Regions from separate parts of the Peribacillus sp. FSL H8-0477 genome, predicted to be linked through region 1. Evidence: riboswitches for the same ligand, from Rfam matches in the RefSeq annotation. Region 1 holds a riboswitch; each other region holds the start of a gene.
What was found. Region 1 has a riboswitch for cyclic di-AMP ahead of MHI18_RS12725 (cation:dicarboxylate symporter family transporter). Riboswitches for the same ligand answer to the same signal wherever they lie in the genome.
Positions count from the first base shown of each region.

Region 2: another riboswitch for cyclic di-AMP. It lies ahead of MHI18_RS22125 (potassium-transporting ATPase subunit F); the one in region 1 lies ahead of MHI18_RS12725 (cation:dicarboxylate symporter family transporter).
Region 3: another riboswitch for cyclic di-AMP. It lies ahead of MHI18_RS21150 (DNA ligase LigA-related protein); the one in region 1 lies ahead of MHI18_RS12725 (cation:dicarboxylate symporter family transporter).

Region 1 is NZ_JBBODE010000002.1:192,999-201,103, forward strand. Features, by position in the region: gene MHI18_RS12710 (diacylglycerol/lipid kinase family protein) at 1-813, shown strand, start outside; gene MHI18_RS12715 (hypothetical protein) at 928-1,590, shown strand; gene MHI18_RS12720 (efflux RND transporter periplasmic adaptor subunit) at 1,604-2,851, shown strand; cyclic di-AMP (ydaO/yuaA leader) riboswitch at 2,995-3,142, shown strand; gene MHI18_RS12725 (cation:dicarboxylate symporter family transporter) at 3,272-4,525, shown strand; gene MHI18_RS12730 (histidine phosphatase family protein) at 4,573-5,184, opposite strand; gene MHI18_RS12735 (hypothetical protein) at 5,376-6,143, shown strand; gene MHI18_RS12740 (D-alanine--D-alanine ligase) at 6,318-7,379, shown strand; gene MHI18_RS12745 (UDP-N-acetylmuramoyl-tripeptide--D-alanyl-D-alanine ligase) at 7,414-8,105, shown strand, end outside.
Region 2 is NZ_JBBODE010000001.1:851,393-859,497, forward strand. Features, by position in the region: gene MHI18_RS04395 (universal stress protein) at 1-1,097, opposite strand, end outside; gene kdpC (potassium-transporting ATPase subunit KdpC) at 1,161-1,715, opposite strand; gene kdpB (potassium-transporting ATPase subunit KdpB) at 1,739-3,778, opposite strand; gene kdpA (potassium-transporting ATPase subunit KdpA) at 3,801-5,474, opposite strand; gene MHI18_RS22125 (potassium-transporting ATPase subunit F) at 5,499-5,573, opposite strand; cyclic di-AMP (ydaO/yuaA leader) riboswitch at 6,057-6,197, opposite strand; gene MHI18_RS04415 (DUF2294 domain-containing protein) at 6,438-6,812, shown strand; gene MHI18_RS04420 (nucleobase:cation symporter-2 family protein) at 7,037-8,105, opposite strand, start outside.
Region 3 is NZ_JBBODE010000003.1:944-9,048, forward strand. Features, by position in the region: gene MHI18_RS21140 (carboxylesterase/lipase family protein) at 45-1,526, shown strand; gene MHI18_RS21145 (DUF2515 family protein) at 1,653-2,753, shown strand; cyclic di-AMP (ydaO/yuaA leader) riboswitch at 3,161-3,300, shown strand; gene MHI18_RS21150 (DNA ligase LigA-related protein) at 3,774-4,067, shown strand; gene MHI18_RS21155 (aspartate kinase) at 4,221-5,444, shown strand; gene MHI18_RS21160 (hypothetical protein) at 5,859-6,242, shown strand; gene MHI18_RS21165 (D-2-hydroxyacid dehydrogenase) at 6,352-7,314, opposite strand; gene MHI18_RS21170 (lactonase family protein) at 7,499-8,105, opposite strand, start outside.

The sequences.
Region 1 (8,105 bases):
TTGGAAACGGAAGAACTGATGGTATTACAGTCTTCAAAGGCTGGTGATGCCCTGGAATATTGTCAGAAGTATGGAGAGCAAATGGACGCGGCCTTTATCTTGGGGGGTGACGGAACGGTTCATGAGTGTATAAATGGACTTGCTTCCTTGGAAAATCGTCCAGTAGTGGGAATTCTTCCTGGAGGGACCTGTAATGATTTTTCTAGGACGTTGAATATACCCCAAAATATTCGCCAAGCTGCGGAAACCATGATTTCCGGAGAAGTATCATTAATTGATGCTGGAAAAGCAGGTAATAATTACTTTTTAAACTTTTGGGGAATTGGACTGATCGCAGAAACTTCTGCCAACATATTTGAAAAGGAAAAGAATCGATTCGGTACAATCAGTTATCTGTTAAGTGCTATACGGACGGTAGGGGATAATGAACCTTTTCCATATAAGATTGAATTTGATGGGGAAGTACTTGAGGGTCAGGCCGTTTTGGTGCTTGTGCTAAATGGGAACTATATAGGCACAAACTCTCTGCCTTTTACAGATGTCCACGCAGACGACGGGTTCCTAAATCTAATTATTGTAAAGGAATCTAGTTTGAGCATATTGAAGGAATTACTTACGTTGAAGGGTGCATTAAGCGAAGTAGATGCAGATAACGGTCTGCTTCATTTTCAAGCAAGAGAAATTGTCATAGAAACTCCAGAAGAGATGGATGTTGATATGGATGGTGAAATTTATGCTAAAACACCAACGAAGATAACAAGTCTTCCTCAACATTTTAAAATGTTTTCAGGCATTAGCGAAAAGATTGAGTAAATTGATCGTGTTTTTCTTTAATTTTACAATTTTCAACACAGGAAAACGGCACATTCCTCCATTTTACGATACAATTAAAGGGAAGAATATTTACATAATCACGGGGGAATGTGTATGACTTATCAAGTAAAACTAGTAAAGGGCCTGTTTCGTCCATCTCTTAGTTCCTTTCAATTAAAAGAAGCCGAAGAAATAACCGCATTTAAACTGAAACTAATATGGGTATACATAGCGAGTATCCTATTGTTCTCAATAAGTGGTTATTTTGGGATTGGTACGGAATCGGTTTCAAAAGAGTTAAATGGACTTGGTACGGAAAGATTTGAAACGGGTAAACTGCTTGTATTTTTGGGGAACATCATTGCAGGTCTTATACTCCCGTCTATCTTTTTGTTTGTATCAGCCATGATCTTTTGGGTGATAACAGATATTCCATACATAAAGATTGTTGTTGTCCAGATGATTGGTTTCACACTTTTTTTAGTGGAAAAATTCCTATTGATTCCCTTTTTCTTATTGATGGATCTGAATCAAGATGCTAATCCATTTTCTTTAGGGGTAGTCAGTCAATATTTTATTGCGAATGATTATTTTATTCACTTCTTTAGTGAAGTGTCTATTTTTAGTGTGGCAATTATTGTGATTACATATAAATATTTGAAAGCTTTATCTGATAAGAAACCGATAATTATATTACTGATGATTTGCTTCAGTTACCTTTTATACTGGTTTTTAGCGGCTTTCTGTTCTTATTTAGACGTCAATGTATTCGTATGAGGAGGTGTAGTCAATGAAGAAATGGAAAATTATTTCGCTCTCTGCAGTTTCAGGATTACTAATAGCGGGTAATTTATATTTAATAGGTAAGGAAGATAGTAAAGTTGAGCGAACTTTATATGTAGAGAACTGGACGAAAGCTAAACTAGGCGATATTTCAAGGACTTTTCAAGTACAAGGCATGGTAGTACCATATGAAGAGTATCCTGTGTACTTCGATCATGAAAAACAATTCCAGAAATTTTTAGTACAGGAAGGAGATACGGTCACTTCAGGGACGCCTTTATATGAATACCTTGATCCAAAAGCTTCAACAAGCAAAGCCAATCTTGAAAATGAAAAACAACTTGCTGAAAATGATCTTTCTGCAATAGAGAGTTATATCAGCAGCCTGGAAAGTTATCAATCCTCCATTCCAGAAGCTCCTTCAGTGTCTGATAATGAAGATAATGCAGAACTGGAAGCAGACTTAAATTTGGATGAGCATGCTTCATCTGAACTAATTGTTGCCACTATTGAACAGGAAATATTTAAACAGGAATATGAGAAAAGCAAAATAGAAGAAAAGGTTAACATTCTAGAAGCTGAGCTTGTAAATCTTGATGAAATAAGCGGGACTGTATCAGCTGTTAGTGATGTTGATGGCACTGTGAAGGAAGTGAATAAGAGTCTTACTGGCCCTATTCTAACTTTATCTTCAAATAGGTTGTCAATTGAAGGAGAACTTTCTGAAAAAAGGTTAAAGGAAGCTGAGGAAGGACAGGCAGTTACGGTTGAATCATCTGAATTAAAAAAACCTCTTATAGGGACAGTCGATCGTATTACAGCCTATCCGAAATCGGAACCAAGTATGAAGAAAGAAAGCACTTATCCGTATAAAGCTATAGTTAAGGATGATCAATTGCTTCTACCAGTTGGCAGCAAGGTGAATGTATCGATTGTTACCTCAAGTGTGCAAAATGTTCCGGTTATTCCTGAAGATACCTTACATATGGGTTCAAAGCCATTTGTTTATAAGTTAACTACTGGCCGTGTGAATAAGCAGTATGTAACGAAGGGTATTGAAATGAGTGGAAGACAAGAAATTCGGAAGGGCATGACCGCAGGCGAAACGATTTTAGCTGAACCAGAGAATGTACCACAAAATCATGCTTATTTTATAACAGCACTACAACCAAAAGATATAACACGAAAGCAACTTAAAGAGATTAGTACACGCGATAAATTCCGGTATTTATTAACAGGCCTATTAGAGAGATAGGACTTGATATGTTATTTGAACTACATAAATAAGAGAAAAAACGGATTCATAAAGGGATTTTTGAGGGATTTCCAGCAATTTTATGCATAGAACAGAAATAAATATATTTACAGAAATGAAATTTTACTATAATATTTTATTATAACGTAATACCGCTTAATCTTATCGAAAGAACGGGGGACCCAATTTGCGGATCCGTTCGCTTGGGGTGAATTCTAGATTAGTAGAAAGGGCTTTGTGTTTCCAAGTCCTAACCCGACAGCTAACCTCGTCAGCGTAAAGGGAACAGTTTGAAAAATGTTCGCGTAAAATGACACACAGTGTGTCTTTTTTTTGCCGGAGAAAATTTACCTTGTTTCCCTTACCGAGACAAAATGCATGTTTGCAGCATAGAATTTTTACAGAAGGTGAGGATGTTAGATGAAGAAAATTAGTTTAGCTTGGCAAATATTTATTGGTCTCGTATTAGGGATTATCGTGGGGGCTATTTTTTATGGCAACCCTGACGTATCTACTTATTTACAACCACTTGGAGATGTTTTTCTCCGTTTAATTAAAATGATTGTTGTTCCAATTATTGTTGCGAGTATCGTAATGGCTGTAGCGGGTGTAGGTGACCTTAAGGCACTCGGTAAAATCGGCGGAAAAACGCTTCTCTATTTTGAAATAGTTACAACCATTGCTATTATCGTAGGTATAATGGCTGCAAATATATTCCAACCAGGTGCAGGCGTAGATATGGGCTCCCTGGAAAAAACAGATATCAGCAGTTACGTTGAAACGGCTGATAACACAGAAACTAAATCATTAGTGGATACAATAGTGAATATTGTCCCATCTAACCCAATTAAAGCAATGGCTGAGGGCGATATGCTGGCCATTATCTTCTTCTCCCTTTTGTTAGGTTTGGGAATAGCCGCGGCTGGAGAAAAAGGAAAACCTGTCCTTGGATTCTTCCAAGGGTTGGCGGAAGCAATGTTTGCTATGACTAATATGATTATGAAATTTGCTCCGATTGGTGTATTTGGTTTAATTGGAGTAACCATTTCTAAATTTGGACTAGAATCCCTTATTCCACTGGGTAAATTAGCGATTACTGTTTACGGAACGATGATTTTCTTCGTAGTAGTTGTTTTAGGTTTAATAGCTAGACTTGTTGGCTTTAATATTTTCAAATTATTCATCATCTTAAAAGAAGAATTGATCTTAGCTTTCTCTACTGCAAGTTCAGAAGCAGTACTTCCAAAATTGATGGAGAAAACAGAAAAGCTAGGCTGTCCAAAGCATATTTCTACATTCGTCATCCCAACTGGTTACTCGTTTAACTTAGATGGTTCAACGTTATACCAAGCGTTGGCAGCAATCTTCATTGCTCAAATGTACGGAATAGATTTAACTATAGGTGCTCAAATTTCCCTAATCCTTGTCTTAATGGTTACTTCAAAAGGGATTGCGGGTGTGCCTGGTGTTTCATTCGTTGTCCTATTAGCGACATTAGGATCAGCTGGAATTCCAGTAGAAGGTTTAGCCTTCATTGCTGGTATCGACCGTATCCTTGATATGGGTAGAACAGTTGTTAACGTAGTAGGTAACTCTCTAGCAGCTATCGTTATTTCTAAATGGGAAGGTCAATTCAATCCTCCTGTAGAAGCGGCTGAAGTAAAAAGTGCATAATAAAAAAGGACTTGCAGTTTCTGCAAGTCCTTTTTTTATTAGGTCAATCAACTTAAACAGTGGGTAGTGTCTCCCTCGAAAATGATTTCGGGCTTATTTTGATTGACGGTAATTTTAGTTAAACTTACATTCCCAATATAGGGTTGTGAATAGAGCTGGGATAAGGAAAGATTCTTTATAGTGGCCATAAAAGCTCGAATGAATAGAGAATGGGAAACAATCAGAACTGTCCCTTCAGGGTGTGCTTCGGTAATGTTTTTATAGGAAGTAGCTGCACGTTCTAGGATTTGTGGATACGACTCTCCGCTGTTACGCTGGTAAAGATGGGGAGTCTCCCAAAATGATTTATACTCATTTGGGTATTCTGCTTCAATCTCTTCTTTATGTCTGCCTTCCCAGTCACCAAAAGACATTTCACGCAGCAGTTCACTTTTGATGAGTGGAATCACGCGTTTGCCTGCAATGAGTTCAGCAGTGTGAGCAGCACGTTCACTCGTACTTGTATAGATACAATCGATGGGTGTGTCCTTTAAACGCTTTCCTAAAGCTAATGCATCGTTTATCCCTGAGGTAGTCAGGTCGCTGTTTTCCCAGCCTTGCATTCTTCCTATAAGGTTCCATTCGGTTTGTCCGTGGCGTACTAAGTAGATCGTTAACATCGCTATCTCTCCTGCTTTTGTTTTTAAATTTATTATATACGCTGTATAGCGTACAGGCTAAGATAATGATATTCTTTTCGAAAGAGAAATAAAACATACGAAAGTAAACTATTTGCTCGGCTATTTTGGTAAAATAAAGTGGAAAGTGTCTGTTGTTTTTTTAATTGCTGGTGCGGAGGGTAAGGGATACCATGAAAAATGATAGTAGAGACATTATTTATATACATCTGCAGGCTTCTGAACGTTTTGCACTCTTTTCTGGAATGAGTTTTCGAGAATTTGGACACTCAACGGAAGTACCATTGAGTAATCTTCTGCTGCTAAAGCATCGATATGAAGAAGGAGAATTTAACTTAAATACGTTATTAGAGTATGTTCCTGAGGATCGTGTCGGGGAGATACTGAAGGAAGATGTAGATGAATATGGTGATTTTTGCTGGCTGGATTTTGAGGAAGAGTCAGGGCTCGACGAATTAGATGGACAGGAAATTGCCGAATTATTATATTTAGGGCATTGTAAACATCATCTGCGCCCGCCGTTCTTTCGGAAGCTAAAAAATCAATATGTCTATCTTGCTCATGATGACGGTTGGTTTAATAAATTATACTACCGTACTCTTAGCAGCTATTTACATTTGATTGGAAATGTACTGCCTCTTAAACTAGAATCCGTAACAATAGAACGAACCTGGCTGGGTTTTAAAAAGAAAAGTGAGATCCCTAAGGTGCCGGATGAGATTCTTGCTCATCTTACACCGTTAATGGCAGAGGGTTTGATTTTATCGTTTTCTAAAGCACAACAGACGAGGCAGAAGATTGAAATACCTGGTTGGGTTATTGGTGATTATGTAAATATGGACGATATGATGGAGAGCTATAAAGAAATGAGCGCTGATCATCCACATATACAGATTATTTATTATCGAAAAACAAAAGAGTGGGCCATTATAAAAAAATAATTCCCCTGAATCAGGGGTTTTTGTTTTCCCAAATTATATAGGCAGGCGCGAAAATAGGCTATCTAACATAGATTAGTGAATAAAACTCACCTGATTTCCATGATTAATTTTTTTCGTTTTGAAGGGAAAATGATACAATAATAAAGGTTACTAGAATATTGGAGGGTTTACTTAATGAAAACAAAACTTGGATTGCTTTACGGCGGCAAATCAGCAGAGCATCAGGTATCGATGCAAACGGCTCTTGCAGTTATTAAAGCATTAGATATAGAAAAATATGATATACATCCGATCTACATAACTGAAGAAGGGGAATGGATGAATGGTCCTAAACTGACTGGTCCCGTTCAAAATGTTAAGGAATTAGCCTTTACTGGTGGAAGCTCAATTTCACCTCTAGCGCTTAGTTCTACCGAAGATGAACCGAAATATGATGTCATCTTCCCTCTACTGCATGGTCCTAATGGCGAAGATGGAACTGTACAAGGAATGCTGGAATTGATTAACCTTCCTTATGTAGGGAACGGTGTATTAGCCTCTTCAGCAGGAATGGATAAAGTCATCATGAAAAACCTCTTTGCACAGGCAGGTCTTCCACAGGTGGGCTATAACTGGTTTATTCGTTCTGAATGGGAATCAAATAAAGCAGCAGCTTGTGAAAAGGTTGAAAGTGAGTTAGGGTACCCTTGCTTTGTAAAACCAGCTAATCTTGGTTCAAGTGTGGGAATCAGTAAGGCAGTTAATAGAGATGAATTAATGGCAGCATTTGATGAAGCTTTCCAATTTGATCGTAAAGTAATTGTGGAAGAAGGAGTCATCGCTAGGGAAGTAGAAATTGGGGTGATGGGTAATGATACTCCTGACTGTTCAGTAGCAGGAGAAATCATTGCTAAGAAAGATTTCTATGACTATAAAGCTAAATATGAAGATGAAGATACCGTTATGGTTATCCCAGCTGAAATTACAGAATCAGAATATAAAATGTTAAGTGAAATGGCCGTTACCTCGTTTAAAGCGCTGGATTGCTCTGGACTTGTTCGAGCAGACTTTTTCCTAACAAAAGATGGGAAAGCTTATATCAATGAAGTGAACACGATGCCGGGGTTCACTCCTTACAGCATGTTCCCTCTGTTATGGAAGCACACAGGAGTTGAATATCCTGAGTTAATTGAACGTTTAGTTAACCTGGCTAAAGAACGTAATGAAGAGAAACAAAAAATTAAATATACTTTTTAAGTTATCATGCTGCAAAGATTGGTGGAGGAAGTAAATGATTAAAAGAACGTTTAACCAAATTCGAGAAATGGCAAAAGGCCTTAATCAGACTACCCAATTTGGGGATGTTATGGTTGAGGGTGTCACGATTGATTCCCGGAAAATAGAACCAAACAACTTATTTGTGCCGCTTGTCGGGGAGCATGTAAACGGTCATCAGTTTGTAGAAAAAGCGTTTCTTCAAGGTGCAGCTGCATCCTTTTGGCAAAGTGATATGCCTAATCCTCCGGAAGGACTGCCGCTGATTATTGTTGACGATGTTCAAGCGGCCCTTCAACAATTAGCAAAAGTATACCGTCATCAAGTGGACTGTAAGGTGGTCGGCATTACAGGAAGTAATGGCAAAACGACAACAAAAGATATGACGGCTGCTTTGCTGTCCAAAAAATATAAGGTATGTAAGACAAGAGGGAATTATAATAACCACTTGGGCATGCCTTTGACACTATTATCGATGGATGAAGATACGGATGTCGCTGTCTTAGAAATGGGGATGAGCAGCAGAGGAGAAATAGAATTTCTTTCAGCGCTTGCTCAGCCGGATATCGCTGTTATCACGAATATTGGTGAGTCGCACTTACTTGATCTTGGTTCACGTGAAGAAATTGCGAATGCTAAGCTTGAGATCGTTGCGGGTATGGCTGATGGAGGAACGCTTATTTATCAGGGGGATGAACCCTTACTTCT
Region 2 (8,105 bases), on a different contig from region 1:
CTTAGGATTCGATTAATAATTGAACCTTGAATGATTTCTTCCCATCTGGTCCTTTTTGATTGTCCCAGCGTAATCCGTGTAATATAATGCTGCATAGCATATTCCACGATTTCATCAGCGATATCTTCCCGGACGATCAAAACTTCTTCAAATTTTCCTTTTAATTTATGAATCAACTTTTGCATTGATTTTTTAAACATTTCTTCTTCTTTTGTCAAATTCTTTTGTTTTACGATAAAGCAAGCGATTAATAGTTCGCCGCCCAGTCGTTTTGCTATCTGATCTCCTCTTCTGATTAACAGGGACCCATTCCAATTATATTGTACGCATACCAGAATCCGTTCAGTAGCTCCAGAGGGTCCCACTAATCCTTCTTGCTCTCGAATTTCCGTCAAATCTTCTTCTACTTCACCTGCTAAAAATCGTAAGGACAGTTCCCTTAGAACAGCTAAATTATCCTTATTGTATAATTGCGCCTGTTCATTTTGTTGATGAGTTGCTTCAATATTCCCTTCTAGAAGTCGTTTTAAAATGGCTTCGGGTGTTACATCCAAGAGTCTAACCTCATCAGCCACCGTCAATGTATCTTCAGGAACAAATTCACGAATATTAATCGGGCATTTCATTAACCGTTCGGCAACCTCTTTAACCCCTTTTAATTCGTAGATATTGATGGTGGTAATCACACTAATCTTATTATTAATTAATTCTTTAACTTCTTCTAATCTAGTTCGATTTTCAGCTGAAGGCCGGTTAATGTGGGCTAATTGGTCAACTAACACTACTTCTGGATTTCTTTTGTAAATTTCTTGCATATTTAAATCATGTTTCAACTGACCATTATCCTCCCAATCAATTGAAGGAATAACTTCTAGACAGCCTAATTGTTCTAATGTTTTTGGGCTGTTGAGTGTACTTACTACACCAACAGCCACATCAATCCCGCGTTTTTTCAGCTCATTTCCTTCAAGGAGTAAATGATAGGTTTTCCCAGAGCCGCTTACCGCTCCGAGGATGATTTTGAGTCTGCCTTTTTTGATCGTGGAAATCGATTGGAGAATCTCTTCAGGTGATTTTCGGCGAAAGTTCTGGGACATGATCATACCTCCTAATCCAATTCAGCGTTAAGAGGAGAGTAACTATCACTCTCCTCCACTCTTTCACAATTCATCTAATGCTATATTTATCTCTAAAACATTGATTCTGGGTTCTCCAAATAACCCTAGCGAGCGGCCTTCCTTATGTGTATTGATAAGGTCATATAAACGTTCTTCTGAAATCCCGCGTTCTTTGGCTATTCGAGGTACCTGAATGTCTGCTCCTTGAATAGAAATATTTGGGTCAAGTCCTGAACCTGAATTAGTGACTAAATCGGCTGGTATCTCTGATTGTTTGACTGTTGGGTTTTCCTCTAGGAATTTAACCATCTCACTTTTTGTTCGTTCTATCATTTCTTTATTCGATGGAGAATAATTAGGCGTACCTGAACCAGCTGCATCATAATTAATAGAAGAAACACGACCATGAAAATAGCCGGGGTCTGTAAAAGATTGACCAATTAACCGCGAACCAATCAGCTCTCCTGCTTTATTTTCAAGTAAACTGCCCTCTGCTTTTGCCGGCATTATTACTTGGGAAACCCCTGTCAACAGCAGCGGATAAGCTAACCCGCAAATGACGAGCAAGACGAAAACTAAACGGATACTTTTTAACATGCATACCACACCTTTTTATAAGATTAAGATAATCCAGCTAATACAAGCAGTAAGTCAATTACTTTGATACCGATAAAAGGAACGATTACTCCACCCAATCCATAAATAAATAGATTCTTGGTTAACAATTTGGAGGCATTCATCGGAACATAGTTTACCCCTTTCATGGCTAATGGAATTAATAGGGGAATAATCAATGCATTAAATATCAAAGCCGCTAATATGGCACTTTGCGGTGTGTCCAGCCCCATAATGTTGAGGGCTTTCATTTCTGGAATAGCAACCATAAACATGGCTGGAATAATCGCAAAGTATTTAGCGACGTCATTCGCGATACTAAAGGTAGTTAAAGCACCTCTTGTCATCAGAAGCTGCTTCCCAATCGCTACGATTTCAATGATCTTTGTTGGGTCTGAGTCCAGATCAACCATATTCGCCGCTTCCTTCGCAGCATGTGTTCCCGTATTCATTGCCAATCCTACATCCGCTTGAGCCAAGGCTGGTGCATCATTTGTTCCATCACCGGTCATGGCCACAAGCTTACCTTCAGCTTGTTCTCGCTTGATCACCCTAATTTTGTCTTCCGGCTTTGCTTCAGCAATATAATCATCAACCCCAGCTTCTTTTGCAATTGTTGCCGCTGTTAATGGGTTATCACCGGTACACATCACCGTCTTTATCCCCATTTTTCGTAATTCATCAAAACGTTTTTTCATGCCTGGTTTGACTGTATCTTTTAAATAAATAACACCCAATATTCGTTTTCCTTCTGCTACAGCCAGCGGTGTTCCGCCAAGTGACGCGACTTCATCACTAATGTTTTCTAAATCAAGTGGAATTTTTCCTCCCTGCTGCAGGATATATTTCTTGATTGCATCAACTGCACCCTTTCTAACTTTGGTGCCATCTGCCAGATCCGTCCCGCTCATTCTAGACTCAGCTGTGAATTCTACTCCTTCCGATCCTTCCTTTATTAATTCCTCTTTGACTGTTCCATCCTTCTTAACAAAATCAACCACGGAACGGCCTTCTGGGGTTTCATCATGCAGCGATGAATAAGCAGCAAACCTATTCATCTCTTTCTGGGTTACCCCCTTAACCGGCAAAAGTGAAAATGCCATCCGGTTACCCAGTGTGATTGTTCCAGTTTTATCTAGAATGATCGTATTAATATCACCAGCCGCTTCTACCGCTTTCCCAGATTTTGCAATCACATTAAATTGTGTCACTCTGTCCATCCCTGCAATTCCAATCGCAGAAAGAAGACCGCCTATTGTTGTTGGAATCAAGCAAACTAGTAATGCCACTAATGTAGCAGTCGGCAAATTCACATTAATATAGGAAGCAATTGGGACTAGTGTGGTACAAACAAGCAGAAAAATAAGCGTCAACCCAACAAGCAGCGTGCTGAGTGCAATTTCATTAGGTGTTTTTTGTCTCTTAGCTCCTTCTACTAAACTAATCATCCTATCTAGGAACGATTCACCTGGGTCACTGCTGACTTTCACTTTAATGTAGTCACTAATCACTTTTGTCCCGCCTGTTACAGAACTGAAATCTCCTCCTGATTCTTTTATGACTGTGGCTGACTCGCCAGTAATGGCTGATTCATCTACTGAAGCGACGCCTTCAATAATATCTCCATCACTTGGTATGAAATCATTGGCTTCCACTAACACAATATCGCCTTTACGCAAGTCTGCGGCATCCACTACTTTTATTGAACCATCTTTTTGGATGACCTTTGCTTTCGTGTCCTGTTTCGTCTTCTTAAGACTATCCGCTTGTGCTTTCCCTCGTCCTTCAGCTAACGCCTCCGCAAAGTTAGCAAACAGGATCGTTAGCACTAAAATGAAGCTCACAGCCATATTATATCCTCTGTCTGAATCCCCCCCGAACAATGATGGAAATATCGATAGCAGTAAGGTCATAACAAAGCCTATTTCTACGACAAACATGACAGGATTACGAGCCATTAACTTTGGATTTAATTTTTTGAAAGCATCTTTGCCTGCTTCAAGCAAGATCGTACTAGTGATGTTCCCTTTACTCTTTCTACTCATCTGGAATACTCCTTTTCAACAGTTATCTAATGGTCAGCCACTCAGCAATTGGGCCAAGGGCAAGTACGGGAAAGAACGTTAACGCTCCTATTATTAAAACAGTGGCTAAAAGGATGATTAGGAACGTGCTATTATCTGTTTTAAGTGTTCCAATCGTCTCTGGCACACGCTTCTTAGTGAGTAAAGAACCAGCGACTGCGATCATGGCAATCATTGAAAGGTAACGGCCGAACAACATAACTAAGCCGGTAGAAATATTCCAAAAAGGCGTGTTATCTCCTAACCCTTCAAACCCTGAGCCATTGTTAGCCGCTGACGAAGTAAACTCATAGACCACCTGAGAAATCCCATGAAATCCCGTATTTGAAATGGCTGTGGTACCCATTTCAGTAGCTAACGCAATCGCCGATGGTCCTAAAATGATTAAAGGATGCAGGAGAATGACGATCGCAATTAATTTCATTTCTCTTGCCTCAATTTTTTTGCCTAAAAATTCTGGCGTTCGTCCAACCATCAGCCCAGCAATAAATACAGCCATAATCGTATACATCACAATATTGATTGTTCCTACTCCATCACCGCCAAAGACACAGTTCAACATCATTTGGGCGAGCGGTACCAGTCCTCCGAGCGGGGTCAGCGTATCATGCATCGTATTCACTGTCCCTGTTGTCGCCGCTGTTGTAACTGCAGTAAATAGAGCAGTTTGCGCGATTCCAAACCGAACCTCTTTCCCTTCCATACTCCCATTTTCTTGTGATAGACCTATTTTTTCTAACGCCGGATTCCCATTTAATTCACTAAAATAGGACACACTCAGGAAGACAAGAAATAGTAACCCCATCGCAGTAAAAAGGATCCAACCCTGTTTTTTGTTTTTCGCCATCCGCCCAAACGTTAAGGGCAGTGCAGCAGGGATTAAAAACATTGATAGTATTTCTAGTATGTTAGTAAAGCCAGTAGGATTCTCAAAGGGATGGGCCGAGTTAACCCCGAAGAATCCACCGCCATTTGTCCCTAAATGCTTGATTGATTCTAAAGCAGCAACTGGTCCTCTCGCGATATTCTGTGCAGCTCCTTCTAAGGTCGTCACGGCAGCGGTAGAACTAAACGTTTGCGGTACCCCTTGGGAAACGAGTATCAAACCTATAAGAATGGACAACGGCAGCAGTACCCGCGTAAGGGAACGGACTAAATCAACATAAAAATTCCCCATATTCTTTTGCCCTGTTATCCCTCTAAAGAAAGCCATACATAGAGCGAGCCCTGTGGCTGGGGTCGTAAACATCAAAAAGATAATCACAGTCATCTGTGATAAATAAGATAAACCGGATTCTCCGCTGTAATGTTGTAAGTTCGTGTTCGTAAGGAAGCTCACAGCCGTATTGAAGGCAAGTATCGGATCCATATTTGCTATATTACTAGGATTCCCAGGCAGCACTCCTTGAAAGCGGATGATCAGGTATGAAATGATAAACATGATGAGATTACTAAACAGCAAGGCTTTAGCGTATTTCTTCCAGTTCATTTCACTTGTTTGTATACCTGACAGCTTATAAATAATCCGTTCGATTGGTCCAAATACTCGATCTTGCTTGGTCGTTTCAAGGGAATAAACAGTCGTTAAATAGTTTGCCATTGGTATCGCTAGTACAAGAAGCAATACCAGCACCACACCGATTTGTAAAAAATCCATTTACATTTCCTCCGTTAGTCACGATTAATATTTTTCTGGGTTAAGCAATGCATGAACTAAATACAACGTAACCACTCCGACAATCATCAATAGAACCATTATTTACTCTCCCTCTTTTTCGATAACATTTTGACAAAAGTGAATAAATCCTAAAAAGAGTGAAAAAGAAACAGCTGTTAGCAGCACGGATACAACATCCATTTGACCTTCTCCTTTCAACTAGTTGATGAAAAAAACCTCACCACCTCCTTTCCGTATTGTCACTGTCAAACTATCAATCCATAAAAAAAAGACCAATGCGTACTCATCCCCCGATATGCAGCCGATGCAAAAAATCGATCCGAGTTTCAACAATGAAAAAACTTCATTGCAACAGAAACAGAATGATTTGCAAAAGCAAACATTAATTTGGAGAAAAAGTACTCATTGGTCTACTTAACGTCCAGCAAGCAGGGCTTCCTTTACGCTCAGTCATCCAAGAACAATTTTTCAATATAGGCATACTAAAAAGACCTACAGAAGGACAGGCTGCTCATTTTGCTGAAATCAACAAAAAAGCCCCCTGAAATAAGGTGGTCTTATGACCTCCTTCGCTTTAGCCGACGAAGTTAGCTGACGGGTAGGATGGCGAAAGAGTTCACATCCCTTCTGCAAAAGCAGAATTAACCCCAAAATACTGGGTCCTCCGTTCTCAAAATCTTTGAGATTTGGCCTTTATTAAATTGTTATGCTGTCGCTTATTTTACGCTTAACTAGAAACATTTGTAAACTAGGTAAACTAACCATATAAATCCAAAATCGATGAAATAGATTCATTTTTAACGATTTTTCAAATCAAATCACTTGTTTTCTCATTAATTCTTACTTTTTCAAACTTTTACAAATTTTCATAAAATTGATTGACAAGAAGTTAGGCAGCAATTATGCTGAATTCCAGCAATAGCCAAAATTAGTGGAGGGATTATGTTAAATTCTAAGAAAAAACTTGAAGCTGAGATTAGTGCTGCCTTCATCAAGTTTCAGCGTGAGTTGATTGGGAGAGGACCACAAGAGGCAAAAACGTATATTATTAATGATATGCTGATTACCCGATTTAAAGGTGTTCTGACTGTTGAAGAAAAACATCTGGCCAGCCGAAATGCAGGAAAGAAATTAATTAAGCAAATGCGTTCACTGCTACATGAAATGTACACCCAGGATTATGAAAAAATCGTGGAACAGTATACCAAATGTAAGGTTCTGTCCTCTCATCGAGATATTAGTACAAAAACTGGAGAACAGATTGAGGTTTATATTCTTGATAAAGATCTAGAAAAATGTTTTGAACCGCTCAAATAACTTGCATCTCTTACCTTCCCGTTAAAGGGCGTTGATTATGTGTATTAATAACAATATCTTGGAAGGTATTTCTGCCGCATATACAGAATACTTCCTCGTTTTTTAACAGCACATGGCAGTGCAGACAATACTTTTTTTTCATTTTCTTCAACTCTTTTCATAGATTCTGTATGTATGATATGCAGAATAAAAAAAGAGTTGCAGCACTGTGCAACTCTTTTTTTCTATGAGGCTTTTTGGACTGCTGTTAGTTGAGTCTGTTTTGTGCTGGGAACAATATTAAAAAAGATATTTAATACTATCGCTGTCATACTTCCAGCTACAATACCATTACTCGTAAGAATTTGCATGCTTTCTGGCAGATTGGTAAATAACGAGGGTACTACCGTAACCCCCATGCCCATTCCTACTGAACAAGCAATAATTAACAAGTTTTCTTGCGAAGAAAAATCTACGGTACTGAGCATCTTTATTCCATATGCGAGTACCATCCCAAACATCGCTACCATGGCTCCGCCCAGAACAGATGACGGTATGACAGTTGTGAATGCACCAATTTTCGGCACCAGTCCAATCAGTATAAGCATTCCGCCGGCCGTATAAATAACATTTTTACTTTTAACACCTGATAACTGCAGCACCCCGACATTCTGGGAGAAAGCTGTATAAGGGAACGAGTTAAATAATCCACCCAGTATTGTGGCTATCCCTTCTGCCCGGTATCCTTTGGCTAAATCCTTCTTTGTTACTTCTTTCTCACAGATATCACCGAGGGCATAATAAACACCTGTTGACTCAACAAGACTGACGATGGCAACTAATGTCATAGTAAGGATCGCCGCAGCATTAAACGTAGGCATCCCGAAATAGAAGAGATGCGGAATATGCATCCACGAGGCATCACCAACAGCTGAAAAGTTTACTTTTCCCATTAGTACGCCCGCTGCTGTTCCACAAAGAATCCCTATTAAGATCGCAGCAGACCGAATAAACCCATTAGAAAATTTATATAGTAATAAAATGAATAGTAAGGTTCCAAACGCAAGTGTAAGATTTTCAACTGATGCAAAATCAGCCGCTCCTTCTCCACCAGCCATATTATTCATGGCCACTGGGATGAGGGTAATGCCAATAATCGTAACGACTGATCCGGTCACAACCGGCGGGAAAAATCTAGCTAACTGGCTAAACCATCTACTAATGATAACGACTATTACCCCCGAAACGAGAATGGCTCCATAAATTGAGGTAATGCCAGATTCCTTACCGATAGCAATCATCGGTAAGACGGCC
Region 3 (8,105 bases), on a different contig from region 1:
TACTTGAAGAAATCCTAGTCTGATAGAAGAGAGGGGATAGATCGATGACTGATGATGCATTAGTTAAAACGACCAATGGTTCAATCAATGGAAAATCAGTGGGCAATGTTTTAGTTTGGAAAGGAATACCTTATGCTAAACCCCCTTTAGGCAAACTTCGTTTTATGGCTCCAGAAAAACCTGATTCTTGGCAAGGCGTGCGAGAGACAGTAGATTTCAGTAGCGTGTCAGTACAAAAAAGCCGTGAAATTATGAAGTTTTTAGGTGACAACCCAATGGATTCAAGTGAAGATTGTCTCTATCTTAATATCTGGTCGCCATCACCGGATGAAAAACGACGGCCCGTATTAGTCTGGATTCACGGAGGTGCCTTTACTAATGGCTCAGGTTCTTCTCCAGCATATAACGGTGAATCGTTTGCGGAAATGGGGGATATCGTTGTTGTTACCCTCAACTATCGTCTAGGCATCTTGGGTTTTCTTCATTTAGGAGAACTAGGGGGAGAAAGATATGCAGCTTCTGGAAATTGCGGTATTCTTGATCAGATTGCTGCCTTGGAGTGGATACATGATAATATTACAGCATTTGGGGGAGATCCGAATAAAATTACCGTTGCTGGTGAATCAGCTGGAGCTATGAGTGTTGCTGCTTTACTTGCCATGCCTTCAGCTAAGGGCCTCTTTCAACAAGCAATTTTACAAAGCTGTCCACCAAATATGTATCAAACAAAACAAAAAGCAACAGATACAGCTAAACGTATTTTAAATCAATTACAACTAACAGAAAACGATTTATCACGTTTAGAAGACCTTCCCGTTGATAATCTTTTAGAGGCAGCAGCCGATGTCACAACATGGTGTCCGACTGTAGATGGTGAGTATCTGCCTCAAAATCCTGATCAAGCACTCGCAGCTGGCAGTTCCAAAAATATTCCCATATTAATTGGAACAAACCGTGATGAACATAATTTGTTCAGCTTTTTTGATCAAAGCTGGCGTACGATCGACGAGAAAGAAATACGTACACGTTTTGAACAATCACTGGGTTCTGTTTGGTCACAACTTTTCCCTTCTTTTAAAGAGTCACCGTTAACTCATGAACTTTATGATCAAGTGATGACGTTCAATTTATTTACTTATCCTTCAATTCAACTAGCTGAACAACAGATCAAGCAAGGAGCACCCGTCTGGATGTATCGATTTGATTATGAAAGCCCTATTTTTGAAGGGAAAATGAAAGCCTTTCATGCACTCGAGCTCTTATTTGTTTGGAATAATCTTCGCAAATCCGTACCGTTTCTTGCCGGATCACCTGAAGAACAGTTACTAGCCGATCAAATTCACCAAGCCTGGATTGCTTTTATTCGAACAGGGAATCCAGATGAACAAAGCATGGTTCACTGGCCGCCGTATGACTTAGATAAACGAACAACCTTGCTATTTGATCGTGAAAGCCGAGTGGAACATGATCCTGACAGCAGTAATCGACTCCTATGGGAACAAGCAATTAGCACAAAAACTAGATAACCCTAAAAGTCATCCTTTCGAGGATGACTTTTTTTTGTATTTTCGCCATGGTATAAGCGGCCAAAAAATTGTTTCTACATATATAAAAGAAAAGGTTGTTTGTTGAGAGGAGGAAGAGTTATTAAGTTGAAATCGTGCTTCCTTCAGTTCTTTGATACACAAGAAAATGAAACAGTATTACCTGTAAAAGAGTTTGAAGAACTTAAACAGAAATTATTGTTTGAATATGAACAACCTAGTGAGCACAGTATCGCTTTGCTTCCAAATGAAACGAAAATAATTAAAGCCATTCGAGCTGAAACCACGAAATATAATCGTAATAATCTCACACGAACAGAAGCTTATTTGTCTTTTTATATTAAACACCCTGAGATTCATTGGGCATTGCTTGCCCATTTTGTATCTCGTAACGGTGGTTACCATATGACTGATCTTAAGAGCGATTTAATGAACCACCTTTTCACAGAAACAGAGCGAAAGAAGTTTTTCTATTTTCTAGAAGACGCTAATGCAGCCATTTTTGCCGATGCTTATCCACAGTTGTTGCTATATAGTTATGCGGTGAAGCAACGAATCGACTTGAGTAAATTCCTTGCTATTTTTCATGTATCTCGCTTTATGCATCCGATATGGGACCTGTTTATTCATAATAGAAAATCTTCATTACTAACGATTGCAATGATTATTAATGAACAGCAGATGCTAGAGCAGCGTTTGATAACACGACCTCCACATAGTCAAATCATGAAACGACTTGATTTTCAACTGCAAGAGAACTTGGGGTTCACAATGGTTCTGTTTCCGTATCAGCAAAAAAAATATGAGCTGACAAGATTGACAGGTTTAGTCGTTAAACGATTTGCAGATCCGAAAAGTAGAATTCTTATCGGTAAAAAACTCTATCGGCTTTTATTTCAGGATATAAATGTGTTGCAGGGATGTCTCGAATTTTCTTGTGACGTTCCGCACTCTGGTTCACGTTCGGATTACTGGAGCGGTGTTTTTTCTACAAATAAAAGAAACCGACTTTATAGTCCCGTTTTGCAAGATGCGTGGACTGATGCTGCTTTATCTTATTTACCTATAAATGATTGGTTTGTAAACGATCAATCTATCGGAGAGTTACACTCTTATCCTAAACTGAAAATGACTGATTTGACAAAGAAAGCTTTTGATCATACCTCGATACTGCAACTAATCAATCAAACGAAGCAGTTCATCCAGTAATAGAGAGGTGTTACACGATTATGGTCAAACTGGTATTCTCGCATACTTTTTAAATACTTTACTAAAACAAGTGCAATACGGAAAAGATCACTCTCTAATCAACGCTTACAAAGTAATTTGTCGGATTTGGGCGATAAGAGTCGCCCTTCCAACTTTCACAATAAATACTCCTAGTCGTTCCTACGTTTTTTGATATCACTATGATATTCCAATCTAAATTCTTGTTCATCCAATTTGAAATAATGATTAATATAACTTGAAATAGTAAGTTTTATAGAAATATATAGTGTTTTAGCCATGAAATTAAATGAAAACGAATGAATATGGATGATTTTGAGCATATTTACTATCCCATGGGGGTTTACAAGTGATGAAGGATGGGAGTATGATAATTCCAATAAAATACAATTTAATTGCGGCCTAATCTCACGTATTGAGAACGGAGGAACCACTATTTTGGGGTTAATTTTGCATTTGCAAAAGGGATGAGAAACTCTTTCGCCATCCTACCCGTCAGCTAACTTCGTCGGCTAAAGCGAAGGAGGTCATAAAGACCGCCTTGATCAGGAGGCTTTTGTTGTTGCTTTTTTTACAGCTAAACCGTTCTGACACTAACATAGGTCTTTTTATTATGCCTATAAATCGAATACTATCATGGATGACAGAACGCAAAGAGAGCGTAAAGCTTGCTGGGCGTTAAGTAGATCAATGATTGCTTTTCTCTAATTTTATGGTTTTTGTAAAACATACAAGGTTCCGAGACCTGTATCACCACTCGGACATGGATGGATATTACATTGCCTATCAAGGGGAAAAGTAAGCATTGGTCTATTTGTTGTTTACAACAGTTAACTATCAATCGAGAAGTCATTGGAACGGTACAAATTCAATGAGGAAAAGGGATTAAGCCTGCAAGAAACCTGAAGGAATGTGACCAGAATAATAGTTTATTAGGGAAGATGGGGTAGTATGATGAATTTTGAGGAACCGTTTAATCTGCTAGATGATAATGGTATTGACATGGATATCGTCGCCCAGATTATCAGGCGAAGGAGGCAGGTGCTGGTTCTTTGCTATATCGATTATCGCATGAATCAACGCATTGTCTCAGACGATCAATATGAGGAATGGGTACAGGAGTTAAGTCACCTACAAGATCACAATCCTGCTGAAGCGGAAAGAGCCAACATGCATGTGGACTTCAAAGGTGTCCATTTGAAGGATGCCGATTGTCTTAAGCTTGACCAGGTATGGATTCAAGACAAGGCGTTACATCTATTGCGCTATCAAGCTAGTATCAAGGGCAATCAATAGCAGGAACGGGGGTTCATAGAGGGTGTGTGGACCAAGAAGTCCCGATAAACGTACATGTTTTGCTAATGATACGTTTTATCGTTTGTACCGTATTTACGGATTTAATTAAAGGGTAAAATGGGTGGGATAATTAGATAGAGGGGAAGATGAATATTGCCACTTATCGTGCAAAAATTCGGCGGCACCTCGGTTGGAAGTATTGATAGAATTCTGATGGTAACAGAACGTATAGTGGAGGCGAAAAATAAAGGTAATGATGTAGTCGTGGTTGTTTCAGCGATGGGTCAATCCACCAATTCATTAGTAGATATGGCGGAGCGATTGTCTCCCAACCCAGCGGGAAGAGAAATGGATATGCTGTTAGCAACAGGCGAACAGGTTTCCATATCCTTACTTGCTATGGCTTTGATAAGTAAAGGCTATCCTGCTGTTTCTTTAACAGGATGGCAAGCTGGGATTATGACAGATACCGTTCACAATAGAGCGAGAATCGTCCATATTCACAGCGATAAAATAGTAAATCTTGTTCGAAAAGGTACCATAGTCATTGTGGCAGGGTTTCAGGGAATTACGGAAGACGGAGAAGTTACTACTCTGGGTCGGGGGGGTTCGGATACAACTGCAGTTGCGCTGGCTGCCAGCATTAAGGCTGACTTATGTGAAATTTATACAGATGTTTCCGGAGTCTTTTCTGCCAATCCACGTATTGTGCCTACAGCCAAGAAATTAGTTAGGATATCCTTAGATGAAATGATGGAATTGGCGACATTAGGCGCGAGTGTCTTACATCCCCGTGCGGTAGAGTGTGCGAAAAAATATAATGTTCGGTTAATGGTAAGATCTAGTTTTTCTGATGAAGAGGGAACCTTAATAGAGGGGGATGTGGATATGGAAGCAAAGTTGGTATGCGGAGTGACTCACAAAGATCATATCGCGAAAATTACAATTAAAAAATTTGATGCATTATCTTCTTTATTTACAATTTTGGTGAAATCCCATATTGATGTAGATATCATAACCCAGTGCTCAGATGAACTTTCGTTAACTAACTTGTCCTTTACTGTTTCGATAGAAGATTTGGGACGTACATTGGATTTACTCGAATCCAATAAGACAACACTCGCGTTTGAAGAACTCAATACGGAAGTAGGTTTAGCGAAAGTTTCTATCGTTGGATCAGGAATGGTCTCAAATCCCGAAGCAACTGCAAGAATGTTTACAGCATTGGCTTCCGAGCATATTCCGATTAAGATGGTTAGCCATTCAGAAATGAAGGTTTCCTGTATTATTCCCGAAGATATGTCAGAAAGAGCAGTACGGACCCTTCACAGTGTTTTTGGTTTTGACGTCCTTCTAAAAGAGGCGGTTTTACATTAGTTCAATAGTACAAAGAATATATTCGGCTTTTCACAAAGCTTTTCTATAGATAAGAAGATAAATAAACAACTTAGAATGTAAAAAAAGACTACCATAAAAAAACAAGGATTGAGTAGCATATATAAGAAAAATAGGAAAAAGGAACATAGAGGACAGACACGCAAAGGAAGCACATGATCGCTAGGAGTTAAGTAAACCAATGAGTACTTTTCTCTACTTTTATAGGTTTGCTTTGCTATGTATCTACTAATCAATGTTTGAATCTTATTGGTTAACGCTGGGATGCTTAGCGGCATACATGGGGAAAGAGTAAGCATTGGTCTATTTTTTATATTTTCAACAGGCAGGCTTCTCTTTCATAGAAAGAATGCAGATTGAGAATTAATAAGAGAAAGTACTAATGGGGTGGATTGTATGGGAAAAGTACTGCTTGTTGGAAAAGGAAAATTATTTAAATCTGTAAAGAAAAGTATAGGGGCCACCCACACGGATACAAGTGACTTAGAAACTTTAGACTATGATGAAGAGTGGTTTAAGCCTACAAGTAACCTGAAGGACTGTGATGGAATAATGGTTCATAAATCATTGCAGGCTAACTGTGTTTATCTATTCCCTAATACTCTGTTAGATGGAATAAATCTTGTAAGAGTATTTATAGAGTTCAAACCTTATAAGTTGTTTGTTGTCACTCATGATCAACAATATTCTACTCTATATAAAAAAATGGGAGCCGACTTTGTCATCCTTAGTAAATCGGGTTGTTACAGCTATAGCTGGCTGTTAACAAGCGGCACCTAGTTACTAAAAAACTTAATGGGGGGTGTAACAAAAATACCCTATAGAGTAGACATTTTCTAAGTGTCTACTCTATAGGGTACAGTTTTACATGCAGATAAGGCTTTACTCCTTAATATCCTTTCGAATAGTCAAGCAGGTTAATCGCAGGTTGTTCACCCTCGATATACTTCTTTAAATTAGGAATGAAAATATCTTGCAGCAGCCTCTGGTCATAGAACTCAGTTGAACCGGACGTATGAGGGGTAATGATCACTTGTTCAAGATCCCAAAGTGGGTTATTCTCCGGCAGGGGCTCTACTTCAAATACATCCAATCCAGCACCAGCAATTTGGCCAGTATTCAATGCATTGATAAGATCCGCTTCGACAACAATAGGACCGCGGCCAATATTTATGAAGTATGCTGTATCCTTCATTTGTTCAAATTGTTCCGCTTTAAACATGTGTTTGGTCTCCTCAGTGAGTGGAAGGGTCACAACAACATAATCGCAACGCGACAATACTTCATTTAACTGATTTGGTGTTCGCATTTCATCTACATTTTCTGCATCTTTTCCTGAGTGGCGGATTCCAAGCACAGTCATACCGAAGGCTTTTGCAATCTTTGCTGTTTCACTGCCTATAGCACCGACACCAATAATTCCGATTGTCTTGCCGTGAATTTCAAGCTTCATATTAGCATGATGCCATTTCTTTTGCTGCTGATTTTTAACATATGTATCAATTTTACGGGTTAAGGCCAGCATCAGTCCAAAGATGGTTTCTGAAATAGGGAACGCATGAACACCGTTAGCACTTGTAACGACTACTTCTTTCTGCTGTAATTCTGTTAATGGGAGGTTATTCACTCCTGCACTCCAAGTTTGAATCCAACGTACCTTAGAGCCTGCACTTATTACGGGTTCCCTTAAGCGCTTGTTCCATCCAGCGATAATCTCCGCATCGTTCAACCTACCTTCCCACACCTCGGGATCACGACTAGCCGTAACTTCCCATTCAGGGATAATAGCTTGAATTTCTGAAAGAATAGCTGCATCTACATCATGCGTAAGTAGTAAGGTTCTTTTTGTCATGGGTTTATCTCCTTTGTATCCTCTTAGAACAATCCTTCAATGATTGTAGGGAGGTCTTCTGATGAGTACTTTAAAAAACTGTATCACTATCTGAATTCCATACTTACGAGCAAAATTCCTGTGTAATCCGTGAATTTACTTACAAGAAAAAAAGCTGACCATCGAGCAGTCAGCTTTAAGTCTATTAACTCTTTAAAAATTTCACACATACAGGATAAGGAACAGGCAGATCACTTCCAAGCAAAGAAAGCTTTCCTGTTTCGGTATCACGAGCATAGAGGACAAGGTTACTTGACTCTTGATTTGAACTAACAATAAATTGTCCGCTCGGATCGATTTCAAAATCCCGAGGCCAATCTCCTGCAGAAGAGACATGTTCAATAAAGGTCAATTCACCGGTTTCTTCTGTTACACTAAAGACCGCAATACTATTATGTCCTCGGTTTCCAGCATAAACAAATTTCCCATCAGGAGATACGTGAATGGCACTGCCTTGGCTGTTTTCTGTAAAATCAGCAGGGATTGCTGAAATATAATGAAGCTCCGTAAAGACTCCGTTTTCAGGGTTATACGCTAGGGCAATCACTTCGTTGCTAAGTTCCGTCATTACATATGCGAATTTTCCATTTGGATGAAATTCAATATGACGAGGTCCGCTTCCCGGTTTCACAGCAAGAACATTTACTACGTGTAGTTGATCTTCTTTAATTTCATACGTGATAATTTCATCCGTACCAAGATCTACAGCAACTATATATTTTTCATCTGGAGTAAATCCTGAAAAATGTGCA